2 regions of the Peribacillus sp. FSL E2-0159 genome follow, and region 2 is predicted to be linked to the other one. Evidence: riboswitches for the same ligand, from Rfam matches in the RefSeq annotation. Region 2 holds a riboswitch; the other holds the start of a gene.
The links. Region 2 has a riboswitch for cyclic di-GMP ahead of NYE63_RS19725 (anti-repressor SinI family protein). Riboswitches for the same ligand answer to the same signal wherever they lie in the genome.
Positions count from the first base shown of each region.

Region 1: another riboswitch for cyclic di-GMP. It lies ahead of NYE63_RS27045 (anti-repressor SinI family protein); the one in region 2 lies ahead of NYE63_RS19725 (anti-repressor SinI family protein).

Region 1 is NZ_CP152053.1:5,510,402-5,520,604, forward strand. Features, by position in the region: gene ftsX (permease-like cell division protein FtsX) at 91-984, opposite strand; gene ftsE (cell division ATP-binding protein FtsE) at 974-1,660, opposite strand; gene cccB (cytochrome c551) at 1,953-2,294, opposite strand; gene NYE63_RS27025 (YitT family protein) at 2,343-3,206, opposite strand; one part of gene prfB (peptide chain release factor 2) at 3,359-4,393, opposite strand; one part of gene prfB (peptide chain release factor 2) at 4,395-4,457, opposite strand; gene secA (preprotein translocase subunit SecA) at 4,656-7,169, opposite strand; gene NYE63_RS27040 (helix-turn-helix domain-containing protein) at 7,589-7,912, shown strand; gene NYE63_RS27045 (anti-repressor SinI family protein) at 8,059-8,199, opposite strand; cyclic di-GMP riboswitch class I at 8,231-8,316, opposite strand; gene raiA (ribosome-associated translation inhibitor RaiA) at 8,974-9,531, opposite strand; gene NYE63_RS27055 (flagellar protein FliT) at 9,784-10,128, opposite strand; gene fliS (flagellar export chaperone FliS) at 10,128-10,203, opposite strand, start outside.
Region 2 is NZ_CP152053.1:4,027,087-4,037,289, reverse strand. Features, by position in the region: gene purF (amidophosphoribosyltransferase) at 259-1,629, opposite strand; gene NYE63_RS19730 (hypothetical protein) at 2,030-2,167, shown strand; cyclic di-GMP riboswitch class I at 2,706-2,789, shown strand; gene NYE63_RS19725 (anti-repressor SinI family protein) at 2,808-2,912, shown strand; gene NYE63_RS19720 (hypothetical protein) at 3,832-3,963, shown strand; gene NYE63_RS19715 (VanZ family protein) at 3,960-4,442, shown strand; gene NYE63_RS19710 (hypothetical protein) at 4,556-4,864, shown strand; gene NYE63_RS19705 (LytR family transcriptional regulator) at 5,472-6,401, opposite strand; gene NYE63_RS19700 (hypothetical protein) at 7,176-7,343, shown strand; gene NYE63_RS19695 (hypothetical protein) at 7,476-7,904, shown strand; gene NYE63_RS19690 (replication-associated recombination protein A) at 8,411-9,682, opposite strand; gene NYE63_RS19685 (Rrf2 family transcriptional regulator) at 10,083-10,203, shown strand, end outside.

The DNA.
Region 1 (10,203 bases), 1.5 Mb from region 2:
CATTTCCCCTTTCAACCCGTTACATCCTTGCCTTGTAACTTCTCTCTATTTAAATCCGGCTTCTTTTGGCTTTCGAGTAAACATACTCTTTTATACTTTCAAGAACTTCCTGACGGACATCAAGCTGCCCCATATCCCGATAACGGCACCAATTACGATGAGGATGCCCGAAACTTGATAAATAAACGGATTTGCAGGCAGGAAATCTATGAATTTGAACGTAATCTGCGGTGCTGCATATTTATAAAGATTGTAGTAGAGTACTGCAATCAGACCAATGGGAATGATGGAACCGAGGACTCCCAACCAGAGACCCTCCAAGAAGAATGGCCAACGGATGAACGTATTCGTTGCTCCTACCAATCTCATGATCTCGATTTCTTTTCTTCTGGCTACAATGGTAATTTTAATCGTATTCGAAATTAGGAACATTGCAGTAAATAGTAAACCTACAATAAGAACGATCCCTATGTTTCTAGCAATATTAACAAAGCTGAATAGTTTCTCGACGTAGCCTTGTCCATATTTAACACTTTGGATATACTCAAAACCTTCGATTTTTTTTGCCACCTTGATGACATCTTGCGGAGATTTCGTTTTGATAACATAAACGTCCCTTAATGGGTTATCTTGTTCAAATGGTTTAAAAGCCTCACCATTATCTCCTAAATCATCTATTAAATTAGTAAGCTCTTCATCTTTTGGAGAGAAAATCACTGATTCAATGCCGTCTATCTCCGTAATTTGCTTACCGATAGCTTTTATATCGTCATCATTCGCCGCATTATCAATATGTGCACGAACTTCGACATCTTTCTCCACATTTCCCGCGATATGATTTAAATTCATCATGAGCACTAAAAAGACGCCAACCAATGTTAGAGTGACCGTTACTGCACTGACTGAAGCAAACGTCATCCATCCATTACGGCCAATATTTTTAAAACTTTCACGGAAGTGACGGAGCAATGTTCTAAATTTCATATCCGTAATCACCTCGATGTTCATCGCGAACTATTTTTCCACTTTCAATGGCAATGACACGTCGTTTAATATTGTTGACGATGTCCCTATTATGAGTGGCCATGACAAGTGTAGTTCCGCGTTTATTAATTTCTTCAAATATATTCATGATTTCCCATGACGTTTCGGGATCAAGATTACCTGTAGGCTCGTCGGCTATGACTACCTTAGGATCATTGACGATCGAACGGGCTATTGCAACCCTTTGCTGTTCCCCACCAGATAACTCGGAAGGCAGCATTCTTGCTTTATGTTTAATGCCAACCAGATCCAGGACTTCCATGACTCTCTTTTTGATTTCTTCTGGTTCCTTTTCAATAACTTCCATGGCAAAAGCAACATTTTCATATGCAGTGAATGTTTGAAGGAGTTTAAAATCTTGGAATACCATACCGATATTACGGCGGAATAGAGGAACTTTCGAATTGCGGATACTTGGCAGGCTAAGGCCATTGACCAAGATATTACCGCTTGTAGGCTTTTCTTCCCTATACATCATTTTGATGAAGGTCGATTTTCCGGCACCGCTCGGACCCACTACATAAACGAACTCGCCTGCCTTTATTTTCACATTGATTCCATTAATGGCAATTACGCCATTTGGATATGTCTTTTTCACATCTATCATTTCTATCATTCTAAAACCACCTAATTTGCTTGGATTATCACTATGTACCTACAGCTTTTTCGACAATTTTCACTGAAATCTGACAGGAATCTCTCTTACTTGAGCACAGGAACATTATAACATCATATTTTGTCAAATTAAGCATAAAAAATATTACAGTTTCATTTCAGTTAGACATATATCAACATCTATGTAATAATTCCAGGATTTGATTGCTTGATAAGGGTTTAAAAGTGAGTTTTTTCGAGGTTTAATGGAGGTTAAATGAAACGTCCTGCTAAGCAGAACGTTTCATTAATCATTACTTATGTCCAGCAAGCCATTCAGCGACCATGCTCGCTTCCTTGCCCTGGATTATTTCTTTTGGCATTCCACCTTGGCCATTAGCAATGACTTTTTCGATGTCTGCTTTCGATAGCTTCGAACCGACCTTCGTTAAATTCGGTCCAACGCCGCCTTCAAGATTTACTGCATGACAACTTGAACATTTGTTTTCATAAATTTTTGCGGCATCACCAGCACCTGCCGTAGTCGTTTCATTATTTTCACCTGCAGGCTCTTTATCTGCAGCATCATCGTTCCCACCGCATGCAGCCAAGGTCAAAGCAGTACCCAAAACTAAGGCTAACCATTTCATTTTCATTGAATTACCCCCTCTGATTTATACCAGTACAAGAACATTATACCAATTTCAATCTAGTTTAAAACCCTCCCCGAGTACCTCCGATGCGTCCATTACAATTACAAACGCTTTAGGGTCAACGAGTTTCACCAATTGTTTCAATTTGGTGAATTCCGACTGGTCTATTACGCACATCAAAATTGGACGAGTATCATCCGTATAGCCGCCATACCCGGATATGCCTGTTACTCCCCGGTCCAGCTCATGTATGATAGCATCCCTTACTTCCATTTCTTTATTCGTGATAATTAGTGACATCTTAGACCGGTTCAATCCAATCTGGACGAGGTCGATCGTCTTGCTTGTCACATATAATCCTATTAATGCATAAAGCCCTTTTTCAATATCAAAAACAATGGCAGCACTTAAAACGATGATTCCATCAATGACAGCCACACATGTTCCTAATGACAGATGGGTATACTTATGGAAAATCTGTGCCGCTAAATCGGTCCCCCCTGTGGAACCCTTTCCGCGAAAGACGATCCCCAGCCCCAGTCCGACCATCATCCCCCCGCAAATTGAACCAAGCAATGCATCATTCGTCCATGCATCCCAATCCTTTGTCAGAAATACCACTAAAGGCAAAAACAAGGTTCCAATCAGGCTTTTGGCTCCGAAATGTCTTCCAAGGATAATAAGCCCCGCAATAAACAAGGGGATATTAAAACCCCAAAGTACATAGGCCGGCTCCCAACCGAGGGTTGAATCCAGTATCGTGCTAATCCCGCTGACCCCGCCAGATGCGACCTGGTTAGGCAGTAAGAATACATTAAAACCAATGGCAATTATGGCCGAACCGACAATCACCAATCCATACTCCATTAACTTTTGATTTAAAGGATGCTTCCGCTCCCGGTATCTTTTCTTCATTTTGCATAAGTCTCCTCGAACCATCATTATTATCTAGTATTGGCCTAACGAGGTAGAGCATCCCTTTTCAATCCTGTAAAAGTCAGCCAGAAGATTTGTTAAAAAGGAAAACAAAAAAAGCCGGACCGGGAAACCGGTCCGACTGGCTGATCTTATAATTTTGAACGCAAGTACGCATCAATGAACATATCGATATCCCCATCCATGACTGCACCCAAGTTTCCGGTCTCGGCACTAGTACGGTGATCTTTAACCATGGAATACGGATGGAAAACATAAGAACGAATTTGGCTTCCCCAGCCAATTTCCTTTTGCTCACCACGGATTTCATCCAAATCCGCTTGTTGCTGTTCAATTTCACGTTGATACAATTTGGCTTTCAGCATATTCATGGCTTGGGCCTTGTTTTTGATTTGAGATCTCTCGTTTTGGCACGTTACCACGGTGTTCGTAGGTATATGGGTGATCCGGACTGCCGAGTCAGTTGTATTGATATGCTGACCGCCTGCACCACTTGCCCGGTACGTATCGACTTTCAAATCTTCCGTGCGGATTTCTATATTGATCGTTTCATCGAATTCCGGCATGACTTCACATGAAACGAATGAAGTATGGCGTCTCCCTGATGAATCGAAAGGAGAAATCCGGACAAGACGGTGTACTCCTTTTTCCGCTTTCAAATAACCATAGGCGTTATGGCCTTTGAAAATTAAAGTGACACTCTTGATTCCAGCTTCATCTCCTGGAAGGTAATCAAGGGTTTCCACTTTAAATCCTCTTTTTTCACCCCATCTTGTATACATACGCAGCAGCATGGAACCCCAATCCTGGGACTCCGTTCCCCCTGCACCAGGATGCAGTTCAAGAATGGCATTTTTCGAGTCATATTCTTCACTTAGTAAAAGTTGAAGTTCAAAGTCATTCATCTTTTGTGAAAGAATCGTGATTTCTTCTTCCAGCTCAGCCAAAAGTTCTTGATCATTTTCCTCTTTCACTAATTCATATGTCAAATCCAGATTTTCATATGATTCATTCAGATCGGACAATTGATTGACTTGTTCTTTCAAAGCATTCGTTTCATTGATGACAGTTTGAGCTTTTTGCTGATCATTCCAAAAATCGGGATGTGTCATCTCATTTTCAAGCTGTGCGATTCGTGCCTCTTTTTCATCTAAGTCAAAGAGACCCCCTAAAGTCCGTTAATCGTTGCGCTGTCCGTTCAAGTTCATTTCTTATTTCTGCTAATTCCATTTCTCTTCACCTCATTAAGTATGTTAAAAAAAATCCCTGAAGAAGTATGTTAAAAAAAATCCCTGAAGAAGGATTCGCTTCATTACACAAATAAACCTCTTCAAACTATATGCAAATATATTGCTTTATGCAAACTAAACATGAAAAGAGGCGGCAAGCCTTACACTTAACCGTCCCATAATCATTATACACCTAACTTTAGCCTAAATTGCCATGGCAATTCTTATATTTTTTTCCGCTGCCGCATGGGCATAAAGCGTTTCGGCCAACGTCTTCCTTTTTACGTGCAGGGGCTTTTTTCACTTTTCCCCCGTCTTCTTCCTTCGGATTGACTGCTTGTCCTTTTATGACTTCCTTACGCTCCAAATTATTGCGGATTTCAGCCTTCATGATGTATTTGGCGACTTCATCTTCCATTGAAGCAATCATGGCTTCAAACATTGCGAAACCTTCTGATTGATATTCACGTAACGGATCGATTTGGCCATAAGCACGAAGGTGGATCCCTTGGCGCAATTGCTCCATTGCATCAATATGGTCCATCCACTTACTATCGACTGCACGAAGAACGATTACTTTTTCGAATTCACGCATTTGTTCTTCAGATAGCTCTTCTTCTTTTTGGTCATAGCTTTCTTTCACTTTCGCTAAAATGAAATCAACCAATTCCGATTCATTTTTCCCTTCCAAATCAGCTACAGTGATTGAACCTTCATTGAATAGGTTACCATTCAGGTAATCGACAAGGCCTTGTAAATTCCAGCCTTCCTCATCGCCCATTGGTGCAAACGCGACAACATTTCGCTGGATGGATGCCGTAATCATCGTTTCGACGATTTCACGTAAGTTCTCACTTTCCATGACATCGAAACGCTGTTTATATATAATTTCCCGTTGTTGACGGAGAACATCATCATACTGCAGCAATTGCTTACGTGAATCGAAGTTATTGCCTTCGACTCGTTTCTGTGCGGATTCAACGGCCCTTGTCACCATTTTACTTTGAATTGGCTGGGAATCATCCATTCCAAGGCGTGCCATCATGTTTTTCATGTTATCCGAACCGAAGCGGCGCATCAATTCATCTTCCATTGATAAATAGAATTGAGTGACCCCTGGGTCTCCCTGACGTCCGGACCGACCACGCAGCTGGTTATCTATACGCCTGCTTTCATGACGTTCCGTGCCGATGACAGCAAGGCCTCCAAGCTCCTTGACACCTTCACCAAGCTTGATATCCGTACCGCGCCCTGCCATGTTCGTAGCAATTGTAACTGAACCTTGATTACCTGCATTCGCAATGATTTCCGCTTCACGCTCATGGTTCTTGGCATTCAAAACATCGTGAGGGATTCCTTTTTTGGATAAATAGGCAGATATGACTTCAGATGTTTCGATGGCAACCGTACCGACAAGCACAGGCTGACCCTTTGTATAACGTTCGGCGATGTCTTCCACAACAGCTTTGAACTTCCCATCAGTTGTCGCATATATAAGATCTGCCCTGTCATCCCTGACGATATTCCTGTTTGTCGGGATCGCAATGACATTCATATTATAAATATTGCGGAATTCCTCTTCTTCCGTTTTAGCTGTACCGGTCATACCTGAAAGTTTTTCATACATCCTGAAATAATTCTGGAATGTGATCGTCGCAAGAGTCATGCTTTCATTTTGAATTTCAAGCCCTTCTTTCGCCTCGATCGCCTGGTGAAGACCTTCACTGTAACGGCGGCCTTTCATCAAACGGCCAGTGAATTGGTCAACGATGACTATCTCGCCTTCCTGGACCACATAATCCACATCCAAATGCATGGAAACATGCGCCTTTAACGCCTGGTTGATATGATGATTCAAAGTAACGTGATTAATATCGAACAAATTATCGATATTAAACGCTTTTTCAGCTCGATTCATCCCATCTTCAGTCAGCTGAACACCCTTTGTCTTTTCATCATATGTGTAGTCCGTTTCTTTTTTTAAGGTTCTCACAAACGCATTGGCCTGGATATAAAGCTGAGCCGATTTTTGTGCGGAACCGGAAATGATCAATGGCGTTCTCGCCTCATCGATCAAAATTGAATCGACCTCATCAATGACAGCAAAGTGCAGCGGGCGCTGTACCATTTGTTCTTTATATAACACCATATTGTCACGAAGGTAATCAAAACCTAACTCATTATTCGTGCTGTACGTAATGTCCGCATTGTACGCCTCTTGCTTTTCTTCTTTGGAATGACTATTCAAATTCAAACCGACTGTCAAACCAAGGAAATCATACAATACACCCATCTCGGTGGCATCCCTGTGTGCCAAGTATTCATTGACAGTAACGACATGTACACCTTTACCGGTAAGCGCGTTTAAATAAACCGGCATGGTGGATGTTAAGGTTTTACCTTCCCCTGTTTTCATCTCAGAGATATTTCCATCATGAAGGGATGCCCCACCCATGATTTGAACACGGTAAGGGTATAAGCCCAGAGCACGCTTTGCCCCTTCACGCGCAACTGCAAAAGCCTCAACAAGCAAATCATCAACGGTTTCACCATTTTGATAACGCTCTTTAAACTCACCCGTTTTGGCACGCAACTGTTCATCCGATAACGCAGCCGTCACATCAGCCAGCGCTTCGACCTGATCAGCGATTTTTTCCAAACGTTTGATTTCTCGCTTATTCGGATCAAAAACTTTATTTAATATATTAAGCATTCAATAACGCTCCTCTATTATGGTAATGATCGTTCAATGACAAAATTCATATAAGTAAGAAGAAACACATCTTCTATTATTACTAATGCACGCTTAATTTTACCACTTCTATCCTAGAGGTACAACTTCATGTCACTTCCCTGGTATAGACCTGAATTCAATTCTTGCGAAAAACAATGGATAAATGAGGAGTAAAACTGTTAAAATAGAAGGAAGTATAAAAAATATGTTGCAAACTCCCCACTATTCCATATGCAAATGAGAATTATCCATAACCTTCCATCACTAGATGATGTGTCCTCACTAGAGATAGCATGTCAAGGTAATCCAACCTTACAGCCGTCATGTTTTGAATGATAAGGTGGGCTACTGAAACTTAATAGCGGAAGATAAATAGAACATGTTTCGAGGTGGTATTGATGATTGGTGAACGTGTAAAAAAACTGCGAGAAGAAAAAAAAATGTCGATGACTGAACTTGCCGATAAAGCGGGTGTGGCAAAGTCTTATTTAAGTTCGCTCGAGCGGAACTTACAAACGAATCCTTCTATTCAATTTCTTGAAAAAATCTCCGCCGTACTTAACATTCCTGTTGATGCCCTGCTTTATGATGCTCCAAATAAGGAAACCTTGGACACTGACTGGATGAAAATCGTTGAGGAAGCCATGAATTCAGGTGTTTCAAAACAACAATTCAGGGAATTCATCGAGTTTAATAAATGGAGAAAAGATAAAGAAGAGTAGAGTGGTAGTGCACTAGTTTACCTACATAATCCTGACTAATACAGTTTGAATAAGCTAGACTCACTAGAATCTCAAGGAAGAATAAACCCTATAAACAGATGTATCGAACCACTGTTTATAGGGAAGTTCTCGATCTTGTTCGGAACCTATTTTCCATCGTGCTCCTCTAATGTAGCCTCAAGGCTTTCCCGTTTAAAAAAAGCACTGATTTCCTCTTTTTTGAACCCCAAGCTTCTTGCTTCTGAAATCAATTTCACCCATTCTTGATCCATTTCCACATTAGCCACCTCTTCTACCTCCTAAAATACTCTTTGTATTTCAGGCAGACCAGCCATCGTAGTCACAAGGACCTTAGACCTGTGCCTTTGCGCCCTCATCTTTCAATAAGTTTGCCTTTGTCGTGGTATTTATTACCAAATACATTACTCATAACCATATTATAACGGATACACACTCCATATATTGCTATTTTATGTCGGTAATCCACATAATTGCAAAAACTTTTATCCGACAAAATATTACAATATTAAGAAAATTCAAAGGGCAGGTGATTTATCATAGACTAATTCAATTTCGTTTTTTTGTATAATAGTAAATATTACTCTTCTTAGTATTTTGTTGGGGTGTATTGATTCTCTCAATTGTAAGTGCATCCAGGTCTTTTTGCGCAGTTAAGTTCTCACCGCAGATCGGGCAAAGCCACTTTCCATACTCCGCACTGCTAAAAGAAGCCCTATGGCATGTATGGCAATTCTTTCGATACAAGTAATCCAACCCCTCTGCACCTTGATCAAATTGCTTTTTATAAATAACTAGTTGTTCTTTTTAAAGAACCAACAATTCGAGTATAGTGCAAAAGATAGAGGCAATTAAATAGATGAAACTAACTATTTATCTTAATAAAGAACAAAATTTGTTCTTTAAAATGGATTTTTAATAAATTTTTATTCTTTAGAGAACAAAAGATTACTTTTCTAGTAAACTCAACAGCCAACGAATTCTATCAACATGCATTAAAAAAGCACAACCCTGGGGCTGTGCTTTTGATCTTAGATTAATATTTAACTAGGTTCAATCAATCCATAGCGTCCATCTTTTCGGCGGTACACTACGTTCGTTGTATTAGTATCCGCATTCGTGTAAACGAAGAAACTGTGACCAAGCATATTCATTTGTAAAATCGCTTCTTCACTGTCCATCGGCTTTAAATCAAAACGCTTATTGCGGACCACTTCAATATCATTATCATCTTCGAATTCATCCACCACTTCGTCAACTTCCGTATTGAAGGCGAATGCATCAGGTGTAGTCGATAGATTGTTCCGGAATTTACGATTGACCTTCGTTTTATGTTTACGAATTTGGCGTTCAAGCTTATCATTGATCAAGTCAATGGCAGCATACATATCCGCATTTTCCTCTTCAGCGCGAAGAACCAAATTCTGCATAGGAATCGTCACTTCGACCTTTGATGTATTATTGTTCACTTTTAAATTCACTAACACATTTGCATCTGGTGTATTGTTAAAATATCGTTCTAACTTGCCAATTTTCTTTTCGACGTATTCTCGAATTGCTGGAGTTACCTCAATGTTTTCACCGCGTACGTTGTAATTCATAAAGTGAGTCCTCCTTAAATTAAGACTATACAGTTAGATTCTACAATACCCCTCCGGTTCCCTTTAGAAACACATCATGAAATATGTCGAAATAATGAAACAATTGTCGGAAGGTTTTGAAAGGGTTGATGTCTGCCCTAGCTTCATTATATCAAATGCTATGCTATAAAGAAAAATTTAAGCCTATATTATTTACAGAAAATTTAAAAATATTTAACATAAAAACCATTTGGAGTCCAAACGGTTGGGTAATTAATTTCTTTTATCGTAGAACATGCCATCCACTGATAGACTTTCATACGGGTTCGTGTATTTATTAGATGATCGTTTCTTCTTATTTATTTCTTGGATTTCCCGCTGTATCTCCTGCTTTTGAAGCTTCAGCAAGTGATCGACCTGTTGGTTAAGCAACACGGTTGCACAGCCCAGTTGCTGCTCTTCAACAGTAAAAGGCGGTTTGATTCGAGAAAGAATTCCATCTCGCTGATCAATCAGCTGCGTGACCCTTTCTATTTTATCATCACGTTCTGTAATCGTGCGATCTTCCAGAACGGCAAGTAATTCAGCAGTCAAATCATGAAAGGTTCTAATCACCATTACACTTGACCGCTTTGGGTAAATAGTTTTTTCCGATTGATTTGAATTACTTCCTTCCAAGTATTCCGGAACTCA
Region 2 (10,203 bases):
TAGGGAGAAGAAGCCTAGTAACATGAATCTCTTAAATCCCAGTTCAGCATAAACTTGAACACCTTAAATAAGTTGTCTAGATAAGTGTAGCCTATCCATTTGTAGAGAGAAAGAAAGAGAGCGGTAAGTAATTGTAAGTGGTAAGAGAAAACAGTGACAAATTCCAAGGTTTAATAGTAGGAAAATGGCAGGCATCACACAAAGACGGTTGTTTTTGTGCGGTGCCTGCCATTTTTATCCTACTTAAGTTGTATCACTTCAAATATTAGTTGGGTATGCACCACTAAAACAGGCTACACAGCGACTGCTAGTTTCTCCAAGATCCACATCTACAGCCTCTAATAACCCTTCGGTGCTTAAAAAGGCTAATGAATCTGCCCCGATAACCTGTCCCATGGCTCGTTCGTGTTCGTGTTTGTTGGCAAATAGTTCTTCCTTAGTTGGCATGTCCACTCCATAAAAACAAGGGTTTCTAACCATAGGTGAACTAATTCTTACATGGACTTCCTTGGCACCTGCTTGTCTAATCAATTGGATAATGCGCTTGCTTGTCGTTCCCCTAACAATCGAATCATCGACTAAAACCACCCTTTTTCCTTCCAAGATTTCTTGAACAGCGCTTAATTTCAGTCGAACAGCTAAGTCGCGCAATTCTTGCGTGGGCTCAATAAACGAACGACCAGCATAAGGATTTTTAATAATCCCCATTTCATATGGAATTCCTGATTGTTGGGAAAAACCAATGGCGGCAGGGACGCTTGATTCGGGAACTGCAACGACAACATCAGCTTGTGTCGGATGTTCTTTTGACAGAATTTTACCTAATTCCTTCCGGATTGTTAAGACACTTCTCCCTTGAATAACGCTATCCGGACGGGCAAAATAGACAAATTCAAAGGAACAAAGGGAAACCTTACCTTTTTCCGCAAATCTTCCAGTTTGAATTCCATTTTCATCTATAAGAAGCCATTCACCCGGTTCAACTTCCCGCCAGAACTTAGCATCAACCGCATTTAAAGCGCATGTTTCTGAGGAGGCGATGATTGATTCACCAATTTTTCCAAGGCTAAGCGGACGTAACCCATGACGATCCAGGGCAATTAGCATTTGTTTTTCAGTCATTATAATCAAGGCAAATGAACCGTCGATACGTTTAAGCATATCAGGTGCGCTTTCTGCGAAATGCTTTTTACTTGAACGAGCTATTAAGTGAGCAATAATTTCAGTATCGGTTGTTGTTTGAAATATGCTTCCTTGCTGTTGTAACACATCCCGTTCTATCCTTGCATTTACGAGGTTGCCATTATGAGCAACAGCCAGGTCCCCCTCGCTATATTTAAAAACGAGGGGTTGTGCGTTTTGCAGTAAACTTTCACCAGAAGTTGAATATCGTACATGACCAATAGCCATATTTCCGCTTAGTCCATCAAGGATGTCCCGTGAAAATACTTGGGTAACTAATCCCATTCCCCTGTGATTCCTGAATGATTTCCCATCACTAGCCACAATTCCTGCACTCTCCTGACCACGGTGTTGAAGTGCATGAAGTCCGTAATAAGTTAATTCGGCTGCTTTGGGGTGATTAAATACTCCAAATACCCCGCATTTCTCTTGCATTTCTGAATCCATTTTTCTCTTCCTCCCGTTGATATCCTTTTTGTTATTTTTGGCAAAAGGTGAATTTATATCCTTATTATTTACTAATCAGTAAATCGATAGGGATTAATCAAATTGCAGCCATAAAACAGTTCTATGGAACAGTAGGTATTATTGCTTAACATTATTATCTTGGTATAAAAGACTTTTGGGTATAATGGAATATTTTAATAAGTGTATTTTGTATGATTTATAGTAAACTATATAGTAAAGAACAGATATTAATTTATAAAATCTAGCTCAGTATAAAAATAGTGAATAATACAGTTAATATTTTTCCAAATTGAAGATACTTTAATATGAAGATCAAGCAAAGGGACTTCACAGAAAGCGCTGTCAGAAAGCTGCCATCAAAATATAAGGAGAATATTTGATGACAAAAAACAAATTTATTACTTTCGAGGAAGCTTATGAAAAGAAAGAAAGAAGTAAGAAAATTTTTATTGGGTCTTATATTACTATTATTTTAATATTGATTTCATTATTGACTTTTTTTCTTGGTAAATCATAACGGGTGTTAAACAGGGCTGAGAAATCAGTCCTTTTTTGTGTTAAGAAGGTGAATGATGAAGTATGCAGGGAGCTCTCCTTAGGTATCCAAATGGAATCAAGAGGATAAATATTTATTGAAGTTCTTGAACAGTCAGGTTACAGCCATATTATGGTTTGTAAAGCTGGCTTTTTTTCTTAGGGAAAATAAATTAAAACTGAATCACTTAGTCCACTTATTTCGAAATATTATTTTTGTGGAATAGTAAATTCGAGCTTATATATGCTATTATAAATCTACTTTTAATAAAAGAGCTGTAAAGAAAGCGCATTATACCAGTGTTTTTACATTGTAATGTCACTTTTTGATGAATGATGTTGAAAAATGACAGAAAAAAACGAATAGTATTAAGAGCTATTATTACGTTTTTAAGTATAATTAACATTAATATAGTTTTAATTAAGGGGAATTTTTTGAGGGCATGATGGTTTATTTAGCCCCATGGAAACAGGGAATTCAAGGGATTTATTAATCTTGGAGAATAATTAATGTGAAATATTCTTGAGAAAGGCAAACCTATTGAAAAGTAGGGACGCAAAATTACAGGTCTAAGGCTAAATACTAAGACGGCTATGTTACCACAAGTTGGGTGGGATTTATCATGGAAGCTAACAATGAACGGGAAGAATGGGTATATCTAATTTTGGAAGCTAAAAATTTAGGATTATCTATTGAAGATGTGCGGGAGTTCATCAAGGGAAAATGAACGGGAAAAAAGCAAATCAGGGGATAAACATTACGTTAGGGAAGGCTGTTATACAGTCTTCTTTTTTTATTTTCATTATCGGGAAAATTACCGTAAAAGGTATCTAGAATAAAGTACATGTGCACAATAATAAAAATGAAACCTAAATGAGAGGGATTTTTATTTTGGATGTACTTAATGCTTTTATGAAGGGCTTAATATGGGGGACCTTATTCAGTGTACCGTTATGGTTGTCATTTTTTGGTTGGATAAAAATAATCATGAATTTTATTAAGTAAGCGCTTAATATTTAGATTATAATAAAAATACCTAGGTAGGATTTAACATGATAATCATAGAATTTAGTTAATGTACATAATGCGTTAGTCGCGACATTCTACTAGATTTAAGAAATATAGCCTAGTTAATAATACTTAAATATTTTTGATTATGTGCCGATATTACACTATAGAGAACAAGCAAAGGGACTTCGCTTAAGGCGATGTCAGATAGCTGCCATCAAAATAGAAGGAGATTATTTGATGACAAAAAATAAATTCATAACGTTCGAGGAAGTTTATGAAAAGAAACAAAGAAGCAAGAAAATTTTTATTGGGACTTATATTACTATTACATTAGTTTTAATTTCATTAATGACTTATTTTATGGGACAAGCATAATATGGGGTATCGAAGGGGCTGAGGAATCGGCCTTTTTTGTTTTTTATCCACACATATTGACTAGTAGTATTCAATCCCTTGAATATTAAGGAAATGTTAATTTTTAGTTACTTTTCTGATAATATATTAAATTCTGCTTGCCAAACCCTACTATATATGTGATTATCAAATAAATGAGCTATATTCCTTATTTTTGAAAAAAGGATTAGGACAACAGTATGAAATGGTGGCTCAATTATATATTGGAGTGGAAATTTCGAATGGATTTTTTTGATATTTTAAAAGACACTTTTGCCAAGGGTGAGTCTGGACAAGATGTTTCTGTAAATGAACTTGTGGAAGAGATTAAGGAGAAATTAAGCGGAATCATTGAACAACCTGATAGTATATGATCCGTAGATATCTCGTCCTCATTTTGCTCGTTTCATGGGCGATGGTCATCTTCTTTTTTTCCTCGCAGACGTATGAGGAGCAAAGCATTACCCCTTTTTTAGCGAAGTTCAATACGCCATATTGGTATGATAAGCTAAGTGGCATTTCATTCACGTTTGGTGGGCTTGAGGTGAGTGTTCATACAGCTGGAGTAAATGGCTTTCTGGAGTTTTTCCTTAGGAAGAGTGCCCATCTTTTTATCTTTTTTGTGTTTGGATTATTGACGTATCGGGTTTGGGGCCGTTTTGTGAAAAATGCTATTCTTTCGTTTTCAGGAGCTCTTTTATGTGTCCTTTTTTATGCGAGTGCAGATGAGCTGCATCAAAAACTAACCGGTGGCCGAACTCCCTTGTGGCAGGATGTCATGCTGGACACGTTTGGCGGTTTGCTGGGAATCTTCTTTTCTCTTTTCTGGTATCGATGGAGAAGGCGTCAATGAATCTAAGAAATTATTTCAAGTACATATACTTAAGGAGCATGTTTAACAACATGCTTCTTTTTTATCGTTTTCCATTATATATAAATGAAAGATAACCTGTGAGGGTGATGAGGGTGAGGAGACAAGGTAAGATTCCAATAGGAGTATTGACGGCTATTCTCATGGTTTTAGCTGCAGGAGCGTGTATCATTTTTCTTTTTCCGAGCGGATCAAAAAGCGTGGTTGAAGATTTCTATGAGTATGAAAGTGAAGCGGAGTTCGGGAAGTCCTGGGAATTGTTAAGTTCTGAAATGAAGCAGCGGTTTCCGAATCGGGCAGATTATGTGCAAAATCGGTCACACGTATTTTTACAGCATATTGATGTGGAGACTTTTCAGTATGATGTTGGCCGCACTAAGATAGTGAAGAACTGGTCTGGATAAGGTTGGGAGGCAGCATAAATCGCCTATGAAATTCCAGTTACACAGGTCTTCAATTCTCGCTATGGAATGTTTACTTTGGAACAAAATTGCTATGTCGTAAGAGAAAAAGGCGAATGGCGTTTGTTATGGAAATCAGTTTAAATAGATTCCTCTCCTTTTTCAGGCTCAAGTTCGTTTTATTGAAAAGGGAGAGGCGATGCTCTCATGCAATGCCGAATAGTTTTACTTCTCATGAAACATATTTCATTCTTGAACGGTCACTGATGGCTTTCAGAATAAACATTTTGTCCTGTTTGCTTAGCATAGCCCAGCTGCCTGCTTTGATTTTCATTTAAATCCACTCCTTTTGTTTAGGATTATTTATTATAGTTGATGAATGGTGGTTGATGGAATTCCGGGTCCAAAGAATAATAGTGTCAAGTGATGAAAGGGGCAAGGGGAAGATGGATTGTCAGCTCATATTAGATTATACCGTCTTTTTATGCCTAGTAAACAACAAAAATTCCAACAAATCTCTACAATTGGTGTTCGTTTTTTGTCAGAATATTGGACGGGAAAAATGAAAAAGCTGTCAGGATGCGGGTCCGGACAGCTCTTTCATTTTTTCTTATTTTATGGATAATTGTTCTTTTAATTCGGATTGGACCTTTTCTTTTTCTTCATCCGACACGATATTATAGTAGACTCCGTCGATTTTCGTTCCATTTCCTGGAATGGTTGCTTGGGTTATGCTTTTGCTTGCGTCCTTGTAGTTCTTTTGGATGTCCATCATGTCATCAAACGTCAAATTCGTCTGGATATTTTTACTTAAGGCATCGAATACATCATCGTATTTCGTCAATGATGAAAGGCTAGCGCCCTCCTTGATGACTGCCTCGATGATGGCACGTTGCCTGGATTGACGGCCATAATCACCATTCGGATCTTCATATCTCATTCGCGAATATTTAAGCGCATCTTCTCCATTTAGATTAATACTTCCCTTTGCGAAATGGACACCTTCATAAGTGAAATCCAGATCGTTTTGTACGGTCACACCGCCGACTGCGTCAACGATATCCTTAAAGCCTTCCATATTGATCTTCATATAATAGTCGATTGGGATATCAAGGAAATTTTCAACGGTATCCATGGACATTTTCGCGCCGCCGAAGGCAAATGCATGGTTGATTTTATCCTGTGTACCATGACCGACAATCTCAGTCCGTGTATCACGCGGAATGCTTAGCATTTTGACCGATTTCTTTTGTGGATTGACTGTCAAGACGATCATAGTATCTGAACGGCCTTTGTCGCCATCACGTTCATCGACACCGAGCATGAGCATCGAGAATGGCTCCTGATCTGATAGTGCGAGGTCTTTCGTTCGTTTATCTGTGGTACGGTCTATTGGTGTATGCATCGTGTCAACGGTTTTTGTCAGTGAATTCCATACGGAGTAGGCAAAGGCTCCGCCTGCTAATATAAAAAGTAGGACAATAATACCAACTACCTTCAGCCATGTCCGTTTCTTTTTCTTCTTTTTTTCATGTCTCATATTTTACTTCCTTCCTCTATTTTTAACCACTTCATCCATTATATTTAATTTCATAATAAAATAATAGTATATTTTACTATTTTATAATACCTTTGGCATATTTTAGTGTGATTTAACAAGAACAATTCTTCATTTAAAGGTTTAATGCTAAAGGATTGGCTGATCGGAAAATCCACACTTTGGTTGTGCAATTTGGCCTAGTGTTTATTTCTTTTTTAGCATCCAGATATTTAGAGGTTGCAGGTCTTTTTTATATTGCACATTGGTAATCATGTCAGCATTGCTGCACTTGATGGTGTGTGACACAAGTGTGCAGTCGGAGTGGATTGTACGGAGCTTGCTGTCTTATTTCAATTTTGAAGAGCAAAGGGTTATAATGGCCACTTATGAAATCGAGGAAATCCAGAACAAAATTAATGAAGTCATTCTGATTTAAGGATGGCGAGATCATCTCCAAGGAAAATGTCGAGGTACTTCGTGTAAGTAGTGGGAAATCGGTGGTCGGTTGGCTAATGGGACATCATGGCTAATATGAAGGAAAAATAATAAAGTAGCTTCGGAAAGGATTCCGAGGTTCTTTTTTTGTTTGCAAGGAGAAAAGCCTTTGAATCTAATGAATTTGACCAGGTAAAATATATTTTTCTAAATATTTCCATGTGAATGATGTATTACTTTAAAATGGGTGATAAGCAAAGTCCCTAATAGTAAGAAAGCGCATATATTGCTATACGGATATCCCAAAAGAATAAATAATTATTGGAGGCTAATGAATATATGGAATATTTAACTGAAAGCTCAGAGTACGAAAGTAATTCAACGGAAAGCTCATCGACGGAAAGCTCATCGACGGAGAGTGAATCAACAGAAAGCTCATCGACCGAGAGTGATTCAACTGAAAGCTCATCAGATGAAAGTGATGGAACAGAAAGTTCAACAGACTAACTAATATTTAAATTATAACGAGGGTTTACTTTAAAATGGGTGATAAGCAAAGTCACTATTAAAAAGCAGGCGCGTATATATGCAGTACGGATATCCCTAAAGGATTAATAAATATGGGAGGCTAAAGAAAAAATGGAATATTCAACTGAAAGTTCAGAGCACGAAAGTAATTCAACGGAAAACTCACCATACGAAAGTAATTCAACGGAAAGCTCATCGACCGAGAGTGAATCAACGGAAAGCTCATCGACCGAGAGTGAATCAACAGAAAGCTCGTCGTACGAGAGCAGTTCAACGGAAAGCTCATCAGATGAAAGCAGTTTAACAGAAAGCTCATCAGATGAAAGCAGTTCAACGGAAAGCTCATCGGATGAAAGCAGCTCAACGGAAAGCTCATCATATGAAGGCAATTCAAATGAAATCCTTTCCGACACCGCAGAAGAAGTTGAAAATTCAACTGAGGGTGAAGAGACTGCCAGTCCTCGTCGTGTGAATGTATTTAAGAAAATGTGGCTGGATAATATGATTAAAGCATCGAAGGGTATTTATAAAGAAGATTGACCATACAGGTACAGCAACTAAAAAGTTGTTGTGCCTTCATATGAAGAGTGGACATGCTCCTAGCACTCGTATTGACATATTCTCTTACTGGATACGAGGAGCCTGATTTTTCTGCAGCTAAAAGTACGCGGATTGCAATCTGTACTAATCTAAATTTAAATGTTGTAAAAGTTAGCGGGCTAGAATCATATATTGATAGGTTGTTTCTGCCCTTGATGAAACCCTAACAGATTGCGTACGATTTCCGGGGGAACTAGCCAAGCTAGGCGATTAAAATGGAACATTCGGGTTTCAACCTAAGAAAGCCTAGCCGGAGCGTTTGGATGACAATTGTACATACTGCCTGTGTTTGATTTGGACACAATGGCTTACTGGTGGATATAAGTTGTTTTTTACAGAATGGCGGTCACCAAATGTTCAAGGGGAGGCGATTTTTGTCAGCGTAAGGCAAGTTAAAAGCTTTCATTTCCACCATAAAGAAACTCCGGGTCTGAATTGATCCGGAGTTATTTCTTTTTCTCGATATTTTCATAGACCGAGGCAAGGGCTTGTTCAAATTTCCCGCTCTTTTTCGGTTTGTAATATTTTTTGCTGCGCAGTTTGTCCGGTAAGTATTGCTGCTTCACCCAGCCATTCTCGTAGTCATGCGGATAAAGGTAGCCGATGCCGCGTCCGAGATCGGTGGCTCCTTTGTAATGGGCATCCTTAAGGTGATCTGGTACATCTCCACTATGGCCGCTGCGAATGTCGGACAGAGCTGCATCGATTGCGACAATGGCCGTGTTCGATTTAGGTGATAGGCATAACTCGATTACCGAGTTGGCAAGTGGAATCCGCGCTTCAGGAAAACCGAGTCGTTCAGCGGCTTCGACTGCAGCGAGTGCCCTAGGACCAGCTTGGGGATTGGCAAGTGCTATGTCTTCGTAAGCGATGACTACTAAGCGGCGGGCAATGCTGACAAGATCGCCGGCTTCGACCAAGCGCCCTAAATAATGAAGGGCTGCATTCACATCACTGCCGCGAATTGATTTTTGGAAAGCCGACAAAACATCATAATGGGCATCTCCATCCTTGTCATGCGAGAAGCTTTTTTTCTGCATGCATTCCTCGGCAATTTGCAGATCTATATGAATCGTTCCGGACTCATCGGGTTCGGTGGAAATGACGGCGAGCTCAAGAGCGTTAAGGGCACTGCGGACATCTCCGTTCGAAGCAGTCGCGAAATGGGTAAGGGCATCAAAGTTGACATCGGTTTTATACGCACCAAGCCCCCGCTCTTCATCATGAAGTGCCCGTTCTAGAGCTTTGGTTATATCATTGGTTTCCAAGGATTTGAGCTCGAAAATCTGGCACCTGCTTCGGATGGCCGGATTGATTGCATGATACGGGTTGCTGGTCGTTGCACCGATCAAGGTGATCATCCCATTTTCAAGATAAGGCAATAGGAAATCCTGCTTCGCCTTATCTAGTCGATGAACCTCATCAAGCAACAGTATCACTTTCCCGGACATCTTAGCCTCGGCTGCCACGATTTCCATATCCTTTTTATTATTGGTCACCGCGTTCAGCGTCCGGAAAGCAAACTTCGTGCTTCCGGCAATCGCACTTGCAATTGAAGTCTTGCCAATTCCCGGCGGACCATACAGTATCATGGAAGAAAGCTGTTTGGCTTTCACCATCCTAGCGATAATTTTTCCTTCACCGACCAGATGCTCCTGCCCGATGATCTCATCAATCGATCGAGGCCGCATCCGGAAAGCAAGCGGTTTTATATTCATTGCGCACCTCTCCTTTTTATATAAGGTATCACAACTGATGGGGGAAATGCGCTGATTATGCTGTAAAAGAGGGCGAATTCGTATTATGGTAGTCCGTTTGGGGATTTAATTTGTGATGTAAAGGTTGATAAATCCACCTACCTAGCGGAATAATATGACCAAGCGCCACAATAATCCGCTCGTCCGCGCAAAAAATCGATCGTCCTAACCTTAAAATCCGACCCCAACCGATAAAAATTCGTCATCCAATTAGTTGCCTTCCATTCTTTATTTTTATTTTTCCTACCTTTCCAATTAGGATAATTTGACAAATGAAGGGCGGGTGAATGCATTTCCAGCGGGAATATGCTATAATTTCAAAAGAATTTAGAAACGGATAAATAATTTGAGGTGTATATGTATGAAGATATCTACTAAAGGCCGTTATGGTTTAACGATTATGATCGAGCTTGCTAAACATTATGGAGAAGGCCCGAAGAGTTTGAAATCGATTGCCCAGACGCATAATCTGTCGGAGCATT